2 regions of the Stenotrophomonas sp. FBCC-B152 genome follow, and region 1 is predicted to be linked to the other one. Evidence: riboswitches for the same ligand, from Rfam matches in the RefSeq annotation. Region 1 holds a riboswitch; the other holds the start of a gene.
The links. Region 1 has a riboswitch for thiamine pyrophosphate ahead of thiC (phosphomethylpyrimidine synthase ThiC). Riboswitches for the same ligand answer to the same signal wherever they lie in the genome.

Region 1 (5,155 bases):
CGGGCAGGCCACGGCGATGAGCGACGGCGGCGAGGTGAACCTGGAAACCGGCTATCCGTATGAGACGGTGCGCGCGCTGATGCGCAAGGGCCACCGCGTGACGTTCGCGGATGGTCCGTACGGTGGGTACCAGGCGATCATGCGCGACCCGGAAACCGGCGTGTATTACGGCGCTTCGGAAAGCCGCAAGGATGGGCAGGCAGCGGGGTACTGATCGGTCCTGTATCGCCTGACTGCCGAACATTCCTGTAGAGCCACGCCCTGCGTGGCTGCTTCATGCATCGGGGCGAACAGCCTTTGGTTCCCGCATGGCCTGAGCTGGGCCGGCGGGTGCGGGTTTGCGGGACACGCCGTGAATCCGTCCATGGAGCAACTGTGTTGCTGAGAGGTCGGGCCGCTCCTCCAGCAGACGGGCATGGTAGTGCCGGCCGCTGGCCGGCAGCCTCTTGATGTCCCCCGTTGGCTGGCTTCAGGCTGGGATCGGTCCGCTTTCAGCGTCGCGCACACGGGCGTTGAGGATTACCAGCATCTTTCGCATCACCGCCACGATGGCCACCTTGCCTTCCTTGCCGCGAGCCCGCAGCGACCGGTAGAAATCCTTTAGCCGAGGCTCATGCCGCATGGCCGACATGGCAGCCATGTAAAGCACCTGACGGATCTCGGCTCTACCACCGTGGATACTTCGTTTCCCGCGCATCGTGCCGCTGTCGTGGGACATCGGTGCCACGCCGACCAGGCTGGCGATGGCCTTGCCGCTGATTCTGCCCAGCTCGGGCAGATAGCTGGCCAGCACCGCCTGTAGCGCAGGGCCGACGCCCTTCATCGACTTCAGTACGGCCAGTCGAGGCTGCTGTGCAACCTGTTCGCCGATCTGCGTTCCCAAGCGTGCGACCAGCGTCTGCAAGCGCGTAATGTTGGCCTGCAGTAGCCGACGCAATTCACGATCACCGACCATTTCCTGCTGCTGTCGCGCCACGGTCAGCGCCTGCATCGCCTGCCGGCGAGCCCGCACGAATTCCCGCATTCTTTGTTGCCAAGGCTCCAGCGGCTGGTAGGCGCGCAGCTTGACCAGCACGGCCATCTTCGCCAATGCGTAGGCATCCAAGCGATCTGTCTTGGCCACGTGGCCCATGCCCTGAGCCAGCCTACGGGCCCGCAGGGCATTGGCACGGACCACCGGACGACCGGCCTTGTGCAGGAAATCCAGCACGCGCTGCTCATAGCCACCGGTAGCCTCCAGCACGATCTGGTCTGCCGGGTGTTCTTTCAGCCAGACCTCCAATTCAGCAAAGCCAGCGGCGGTATTGCTGACCTGCAGAATTTCCCCGTCAGTCGTACCAACATCCAGCTGACGCTTGCTCACATCAATCCCGATCCCGTTCATCGCCAAACTCCGTATAGTCTGGAAGGGTCGAGAGCTCCCCCGCTTGCCCAGTCTTATCACTGCGAGTGTCAGCTCCAGCAACTGTTCGGGCGGATCAAGGGAGATTCCGGCGTGGGCGCCAAGCTCCATGGCGATCGTCGAGATCCAGGCTCTTACGGCGGCCCACGCCGGCTCTCGACGCCTACGCTGCCAGATTCCGAACAGATAAGGCTTGTAGAAAACATCCATGTTTTCTACAGTCCCGCAAACCCGCCCCCGCCGACCCTCGACAGTGTGTTGGGGGCCACGGGAAGATCAACGGCGGCTTCGATTATTTTCATGCGTTACCGGACGTGGGTGCGTTCCGTGTGTTCGTTCGGGAACCGAACCTACCAACGGCACCGCGTAGGGACACGCCATGCGTGTCTGCTCTTTCCATCCGCACGCGACTCACCTTCTGGGGAGGCCGGCGGGCAGCCCCTGTAGGGACTGTGAAAAAACATGGATGTTTTTGCCAAGCCCCCATGGATGGGTTTACGGCGTGTCCCGTAAGGGGCTGCCCGTCGGCCTCCCCGTCACGTAAGAACTGAAACGCTGCTCTTGAGGCCTAACCATCCGCCCGCGAAGCCTCATCGCGCGTCTCTTCCTGCGCGGCGATCTCGCGCTCGATCCAGGCATCCATCATCCGCCGCGCGCGCAATGCACGGCGGCGCTGCAGCGCATATTCCATGTCGAGCACGCGATACAGCGACCACATCACCGCCAGCATCAACAGTGCGAAGGGCAGGGCGGCGATGGTGATCATGCCCTGCAGCGCATCCAGGCCGCCGGCCAGCAACAGCACGGCGGCGATCAGCGCGATCGCCACGCCCCAGGTGATCCGTCGCGACAGCGGCGGGTCGCCGGCTTCGTCGGTGGACATGCTGGCCAGTACCAGTACGGCCGAGTCTGCCGAGGTGACGAAGAAGATCATCAGCAGCACCAGTGCGATCACCGAGAGCAAGGTGGGCATCGGCAGGCTGTCGAACATGGTGAACAACACGGTTTCGTAGCCGGTGCCCAGTGCCTGCACCAGGTCGACATGGCCGAAGATCTGCGACCACAGCGCAGTGCCGCCGAACACCGAGAACCACAGGAAGCCGAGCACGCTGGGCGCGATCACCACGCCGAGCACGAATTCGCGGATGCTGCGCCCGCGCGAGACGCGGGCGATGAACGAACCGACGAACGGTGCCCAGGCGATCCACCACGCCCAGTAGAAGATCGTCCAGTCCGCCACCCAGGTGCTGCCCGAGAATGGCGACATGCGCAGGCTCATGGTCACCAGCTGGTTGAGGTAGGAGCCAATGGTGGTGGTGAAGGTATCGAAGATGAAGGCAGTGGGGCCCAGTACCAGCACCAGTGCCAGCAGCACGGCGGCCAGGCCGAGGTTGAAGTTGGAGAGCCATTTGATGCCGCGGTTCACGCCGCTGGCGGTGGACGCCATGTAGAGCACGAAGGCGACGGCGATGATGGTGAGCTGCAGTGGCGCGCCGGCGTGGAGGCCGAACACGCGCTCGAGGCCTGCGGCGATCTGGATGGTGCCGAAGCCCAGCGTGGTGGCCACGCCGATGGCGGTCGCGACCACCGCTGCCACGTTCACCACCGTGCCGATCCAACCGCGGTGGTGCGCGCCGATCAGCGGCTGCAGCAGGTCGCTTATCTGGCCACGGCCGTTGCGGTTGAACTGGAACCAGGCCATCGCCAGCCCGATCAGCGCGTAGATCGCCCACGGGTGCAGGCCCCAGTGGAAGAACGCATAGCGCATCGAGGCGCGCGCTGCTTCCATGCTCTGTGGGGGCAGGCCCTCGGGTGGGGTGACGAAGTGCGACACCGGTTCGGCTGCGCCCCAGAACACCAGGCCGATGCCCATGCCGGCAGCGAAGAGCATCGACATCCAGCTGGCGTTGGAGAAATCCGGTTCGGCGTCTTCGCCGCCGATCCGCAGCGAGCCCAGCCGGCCGAAGGCGAGATAGAGCAGGAACGAGAGCGTGATGAACACCACCAGCAGGTACAGCCAGCCGGCACTGCGGATGATGTGCACCAGCCCGCCGCGCACGATCTCGTTGAACGGGTCCGGTGCCACGCCGGCGGCGAGCACCAGCAGCACCACCAGGGCGATGGAGAGTCGGAATACCATGCGCGGCAGTCTAGCCAAGGCGGCATGACATGGCTGTTCACACTTCCGGTGCAGGTGTGGTCTAATCCGCCCCGAAGCGGGGGTACCGCGGCCACGTGGCCACGGTTGAGACAGTCCCTTCGAACCTGATCCGGTTGATACCGGCGTAGGGAAGCTTCGCAACAGCCGATGCACCGCGCCGTCCAGCCCCCGCCTGGCATCCGCGCGCCGTGCGCCGGCCGTGCGCCGCCGCTTCGTCCCTCGCCGTGCGAACCCTCGCACCGACAACCCAGGACGATGCCCGATGAACGCACACCTTTCCGCCCTGCAGCAACAGGCCCAGCAGCTGTCTGAATCGGTCACGCGACCGATTCCCGGCTCGCGCAAGATCCACGTGCCCGGCTCGCGCAGCGACCTGCAGGTGCCGATGCGCGAGATCGCGCTGAGTGGCGACAACGCGCCGCTGACCGTCTATGACACCTCCGGTCCCTATACCGACCCCGAGGCCCGCATCGATCTGTCCACCGGGCTGCCGGCCTTGCGTGCGGGCTGGGTCGCCGAGCGCGGCGACACCGAACTGCTGGGTCGGCCAAGCTCGGCGTTCGGGCGTTCGCGCGAAACCGATGCGCGGCTGGACGCGGTGCGCTTTCCGTCGCGGCTGCAACCGCGCCGCGCCGTGGCCGGTGCCAATGTCACCCAGATGCACTACGCCCGTCGCGGCATCATCACCCCGGAAATGGAGTTCGTGGCGATCCGCGAGAACCAGCGCATCGAGGCGATCCGCGACAAGGCGCTGCTGATGCAGCATCCCGGCCAGTCGTTCGGCGCTTCCATCCAGGCCTCGATCACGCCAGAGTTCGTGCGCGAGGAAATCGCGCGGGGGCGGGCGGTGCTGCCCAACAACATCAACCACCCTGAAAGCGAGCCGATGATCATCGGCCGCAACTTCCTGACCAAGATCAACGCCAACATCGGCAACAGCGCGGTGTCGTCCGGCATCGCCGAGGAAGTGGAGAAGCTGGTGTGGGCGATCCGCTGGGGCGGTGACACCGTGATGGACCTCTCCACCGGCAAGCACATCCATGAAACCCGCGAATGGATCGTGCGCAACTCGCCGGTGGCGATCGGCACCGTGCCGATCTACCAGGCGCTGGAAAAGGTCGATGGCCGCGCCGAAGACCTGAGCTGGGAGATCTTCCGCGACACGCTCATCGAGCAGGCCGAGCAGGGCGTGGATTACTTCACCATCCATGCCGGTGTGCTGCTGCGCCACGTTCCGCTCACCGCGAATCGGGTGACCGGCATCGTCTCGCGCGGCGGCTCGATCATGGCCAAGTGGTGCCTGGCCCACCAGCGCGAGAACTTCCTCTACACGCACTTCGAGGACATCTGCGAGATCATGAAGGCCTACGACGTGACCTTCTCGCTGGGCGATGGCCTGCGCCCGGGCTGCATCGCCGATGCCAACGATGCCGCGCAGTTCGGCGAGCTGGAAGCGTTGGGCGAGCTCACCAGGATCGCCTGGAAGCACGATGTGCAGACCATGATCGAAGGCCCCGGCCATGTGCCGATGCAGCTGATCAAGGAAAACATGGACAAGCAGCTGCGCGAATGTGGCGAGGCGCCGTTCTACA
Region 2 (5,155 bases), 1.2 Mb from region 1:
TGCCGACCTCGCGGCGCAGCCGCCAGTAGCCCCAGCCATGCACGATGATGCCGGTGAGCAGCACCAGCGACAGCGGCACCGCCCAGCGCGCAACCGAACGCCAGTCCAGCCCGGTGCGGTATTCGGCCAGCAGCCAGTCGCCCCGGATGGCGGCGTGCTCGCGCGGGGTGAGGTTGGCCAGCACCCGGTCGAAGGTGGTGGCCAACGGCGCGTACTGGCGTTTGACCGCCAGCGACAGCTGGTCGCTGAAGCCCGCCGGCGCAGCCACGTGCAGCTTGGCCGGATACACCTCGCGCACCACGCGGTCGACCATGGCCAGGTTTCCTACGTAGGCATCGGCGTCGCCGTTGGCCAATCGCGACAGTGCCTGCTCCACGCTGCGCGCCGGCACGATGCGCGCCTTGGGGGCGTACTGGAGGATGTAGCCGCGCAGGCGCTCTGGGTCGGAGAGCAGGATGCTGCGCCCGTCCAGGTCGCCCAGGCCCAGCACCGAACGGCTGTTGTTCGGGGTGACGATCACGTTGGGCACGCTGATGAAGGGCTGGCTGAAGACCCAGTCATCGCCCAGGTAGTGCGCGTCGTTGGGCATGCCCATCACCACATCGACATCGCCCCGGCGCATCTGCTCGCGGACTTCGAACCAGTCATGCGCCGGCACGCGGTTCAACTGCGCGCCGACCATGCGCAGCTGGCGCAGATAGTCACCGGCCACGCCGCTGGGTTCGCCGGCCGCATCGATGAACGACAGGGGCGACCCGTTCGGCGCATAGCCCATGCGCAACGGGGTGGCCAGGATGCGGCGTTCGGCCTCGCCCAGGATCAGCCGCGACTGCGCCGACCACTGCAGCGGCGGCAGCCAGCGCTTGTACAGCGCCTCGCGCTGCGCGGCGGTCACGGTGGACAGCGCGCTGTCGAGGGCTTCGGCCAGCGGCTGGCGGGCGTTGGGCACGCCGAAGTGGAGGCGTTCGGGCGGCAGGTCGCTGGGCCGCAGCAGGGCGATACCGTCAATGCCCTGCTGGCGGATGAGGGTACTGGCGACGTGCGCATTGCCGATGTACACATCGGCCTTGCCCTGGGCCACCATCGCCAGCGCCGCACGTGTGTTGGGCGCGGTGACCTGGCGCGCAGCCGGGAAGCGTGCCCGCACCTGGTTGCTGGTGAGGAATTCCTGCTCGGTGACCACGCGCAGCCCGGCCAGGTCCGGGTCGCTCGAGGTGCGGGTATCGCCTACCCGGCCCACCAGGGCCAGTGGCGCATCGGCGTAGGAGCCGGTGTAGACCATGCAGCGGGTGCGGTCCGGGGTGAGGGTGATGTTCATCACCACGTCGACCTCGCCCCGGCATGCCGCATCCAGCACGTCTGCCCAATCGCGATACACCCGCACCTTCACACGCACGCCGAGCTGCCGGGTCAACAACATCAGGTAGTCGTAGCCGAGTCCATCGGGGCGGCCGTTCTGCATGAATTCGAATGGTGGCCAGCCGCTGTCGTACAGCCCCAGTAAGATGGTAGGGTTCCGGTCGATCCATTCAGCCTGGCGCGGTGAGAGCGACGGTGCAGGCGCCGGAGCCGCGATGGCGGTGGCGCCCAGCGCGATCACCAGGCCCAGCACGACCAGCCAGCGGACAACCGAGGTACGCATGCTGTCAGTTCTCCCAGGAGTGATCCGCCCACCGCGACGTGCCCCGAGGGGCCGCTGCCTTACCGGCCATACTATTCCATGAGCTTGCGCATAATCATCGCCGACGACCACCCGGTGGTCCGCATCGGCACCCGATCCGTGATCGAAACCAGCGGCGTGGGCCATGTGGTGGCCGAAGCCAGCAGCGTGGACGAGCTTCTGGCCGCATTGAAGGCCAACCCGTGCGATGTCCTGGTGACCGATTACTCCATGCCCGGCGGCGCGCAGCCTGACGGTTTTGCCATGATCGGGCAGGTCCGCCGTCACTATCCCGACCTGCCGGTACTCATGCTGAGCGTCTCCAACAACCTGGCGATCCTGCGCATGGTGGTGGGAACCGGGGTACTGGGACTGGTCGACAAGACCTCGTCGATGGAGGAACTGCCGGTGGCGATCCAGACCGTGCACCGTGGCCAGCCGTACGTGAGCCGCACGCTGAAGAACCTCATCGACCGCATCGGCACGCAGAGCCTGGGCGATGAACGCACACGCGCGTTGTCGCCGCGCGAAGTGGAAGTGCTGCGGCTGCTCGCCAGTGGCCTGATCGTCAAGGAAATCGCCGCGAAGCTGCACAAGAGCGTGAGCACCATCAGCCGGCAGAAGGGCGATGCCATGCTCAAGCTCGGCCTGAAGAATGATGCACAGTTGTTCGACTGGCTGCGCGACAGCCCGCTTTGAACCTGCCCCACAGGCCATCGGCCTGCCGCTGAAGAAATACGTTTCCATGATGAACACCGATCACCGCGTGCAGGGCCTGGACAACGACGCCGTCGTTGCAGACTGGCCGGCGATCAGCGGCACCGAACTGGCGTGGTTGCGCGGCCACTACCCTGCACTGGACGGGGAGTGCCGCGTGCTGTGGCACAGCCCGCGCCCCTTCTCCGCTGCAGCCCTGGTGGCGTGCGGTTCGCGGCGCTGCTTCGTCAAACGCCACCACGTGAGTGTGCGCACGGCCGAGGTGCTGACCGAAGAGCATCGCTTCATCGCGCACCTGGCCGCGGCCGGCCTGCCGGTCGTGCAGGTGCTGCACGCGCACGACGGCGCCACCGCGATCGCGCACGGCGACTGGACCTGGGAACTGCACGCCGAAGGCGATGGCCACGATCTGTACCGCGACAGCCCGTCATGGACACCGTTGGACGATGTCGCCCAGGCGCGCACGGCCGGCGCGATGCTGGCCCGCCTGCACGCTGCGGCTGCCAGCTACCACGCGCCCCAGCGCAGCACCCACCTGCTGGTGGCGCGCGACGACCTGATCCGCGCGCACGATCCGGTGGCGCTGCTGAAGCGCGAGCTTCCCGACCGCCCCGCGCTGGCCGGCTACCTGTCGCGACAACACTGGGAACACGACCTGCAGCGCGCGGTGCTGCCCTGGCACGCGGCCGTGGTCGAGCGGCTGGCCGCCGAGCCGGTGCTGTGGGGGCACAACGACTGGCATGTCTCGAACCTGCTCTGGCACGGCCACGGCCCCACGGCGACGATCGGCACCGTCTTCGATTTCGGCCTGGCTTCGCCGACCAGCGCCCTGTTCGACCTGGCCACCGCGATCGAGCGCAACGCCATCGCCTGGCTGGATGCCGGCGGCGAGGGCCCGGTGGCGCATGCCGATATCGCGCTGGCGCTGCTGGCCGGCTACCGCCAGGTACGCCCGCTGGCGGCCGCCCAGGTACACCTGCTGGCCGACCTGCTGCCGGTGGTGCACCTGGACTTCGCCCTCTCGGAAGTGGAGTACTTCCAAGGGGTTACCGGCTCCCCGGCGAACGCCGACGTGGCCTACCACACGTTCCTGCTGGGCCATGCCGACTGGTTCGCCAGCCGCCCCGGCCGGACCCTGCTGGACGCGCTGCACGCCGCTGCCTGAGCCGCCGGGGTCGCCACGGCGGCCGATTGGTGTGAAAATGGCCACTGAAGCGGGGGTGCCTGGCGTTGCCAGGCTGAGAGAGTCCCTTGGAACCTGATCCGGTTTGCACCGGCGTAGGGAGCTTGAGCAGCGAGCGCACCCCCCATTGCGGGCCGGTGCGCCTGCGCGCCGTCGCTTCGTCTCCTCTGGCTGATGACGAATCGAATGAACCGCTGCTACCGCCTCACGCTGTTGACCGCCGCCCTCTGCGCCGCCCTGCCGCTGTACGCCAGTGACGCCGACACCGCCGCAGGCGAGCGCTCGCCCACCGACCTGGCCGGCATCCGCGTGCAGGCGCGCAAGCCCGCCGCGCCACTGGCACCGTCGAGCAGCTTCGGCAGCGCCGACTGGAAGAACACCCCGGCCTCGGTCAACGTGCTCGACAGCGCCTTCCTGGACCGCCTGCAGGTGCGCACCCTGTCCGAGCTGGCCCGGCACGACGCCTCGCTGGGCGACAGCTACGCACCGGTGGGCTACTACCAGAACATCGCCATCCGCGGCTTCTCACTGGACCCGGCCACCGGCTACCGCTTCAACGGGCTGGCCATCGCCGGCGAACAGCGGCTGGCGCTGGAGAACGTGCAGCAGGTGGAAATCCTCAAGGGCGAAGCCGGTCTGGCCGCTGGCGTGATGGCGCCGGGCGGGATCATCAACTACGTCGGCAAGCGTCCCGCGGATGTGCGCAACGTCACCCTGGCCACCGATTCGGAAGGCTCGCGCTATGCGGCGGTGGACCTGGGCGGCTGGCTGACCCCGCGCTTCGGGCTGCGCTTCAACGCCGCCTGGGATGACACCTCGTCCTACATCGAGCATGCCGATGGCCGCCGCAATTTCTATTCGCTGGCCGCCGACTGGCTGATGGGCGAACGCGGCAAGCTGGAAGTGGATGCCAACTACCAGACCAGCGCGCAGCGCTCGGCGTCCGGTTACCAGCTGCTGGGCGGCAGCGAACTGCCGCGCGGCGTGGACCGCAGCCGCATGCTGGGCCACCAGCCGTGGCAGCAGCCGGTGGGGATCGACAGCACCAACCTCACCGCGCTGCACACCTACGACTTCAGCCCGGCCTGGCAGTCGCGGGTGTCGGTGGGCCACAGCCGCTCGGTGATCCAGGACAACGTCGCCTTTGCGTACGGCTGCTACTACGCTGCTGGCTGTGCCGATGGCAGCGTGCCGGGCAACTACTTCGCACCCAACGGCGACTACGACATCTACGATTACCGCAGCCCCGACGATGTGCGCCGCAATGACGAGGCACGCGGCGAACTGCGCGGCCGCTTCACCACCGGCGCGGTGGAACACGAACTGTCGGTGGGGCTGAGCGCGTTCCACCGCACCGTGGACAAGCGCCAGAACGTCAACGAGTACGTGGGCACGGCCAACATCGGCGACGTGCAGGTGCCGGTGTTCGATCCCTCGCCGCTGCAGCCGGGCCCGTCCGCGCGGCGCCTGGACAGCTGGCAGCGCGCGGTGTTCGCGCTGGACCGCATGCACGTCGGCGATGACTGGCAGTGGCTGGCCGGCGGCCGCTACGTGCGCCTGGATGAGCGCGCGTACGACAAGCGCGGTACCCCGGA

Region 2: another riboswitch for thiamine pyrophosphate. It lies ahead of NMB40_RS19460 (TonB-dependent receptor); the one in region 1 lies ahead of thiC (phosphomethylpyrimidine synthase ThiC).

Annotation. Positions count from the first base shown of each region.
Region 1 covers NZ_CP101442.1:3,121,170-3,126,324, reverse strand. Annotated here, with positions in the region: gene ggt (gamma-glutamyltransferase) at 1-214, shown strand, start outside; gene NMB40_RS14400 (IS110 family transposase) at 470-1,384, opposite strand; gene NMB40_RS14395 (BCCT family transporter) at 1,971-3,542, opposite strand; TPP riboswitch at 3,611-3,712, shown strand; gene thiC (phosphomethylpyrimidine synthase ThiC) at 3,826-5,155, shown strand, end outside.
Region 2 covers NZ_CP101442.1:4,294,110-4,299,264, reverse strand. Annotated here, with positions in the region: gene NMB40_RS19475 (ATP-binding protein) at 1-1,642, opposite strand, end outside; gene NMB40_RS19470 (response regulator) at 1,721-2,359, shown strand; gene NMB40_RS19465 (phosphotransferase enzyme family protein) at 2,406-3,542, shown strand; TPP riboswitch at 3,584-3,679, shown strand; gene NMB40_RS19460 (TonB-dependent receptor) at 3,747-5,155, shown strand, end outside.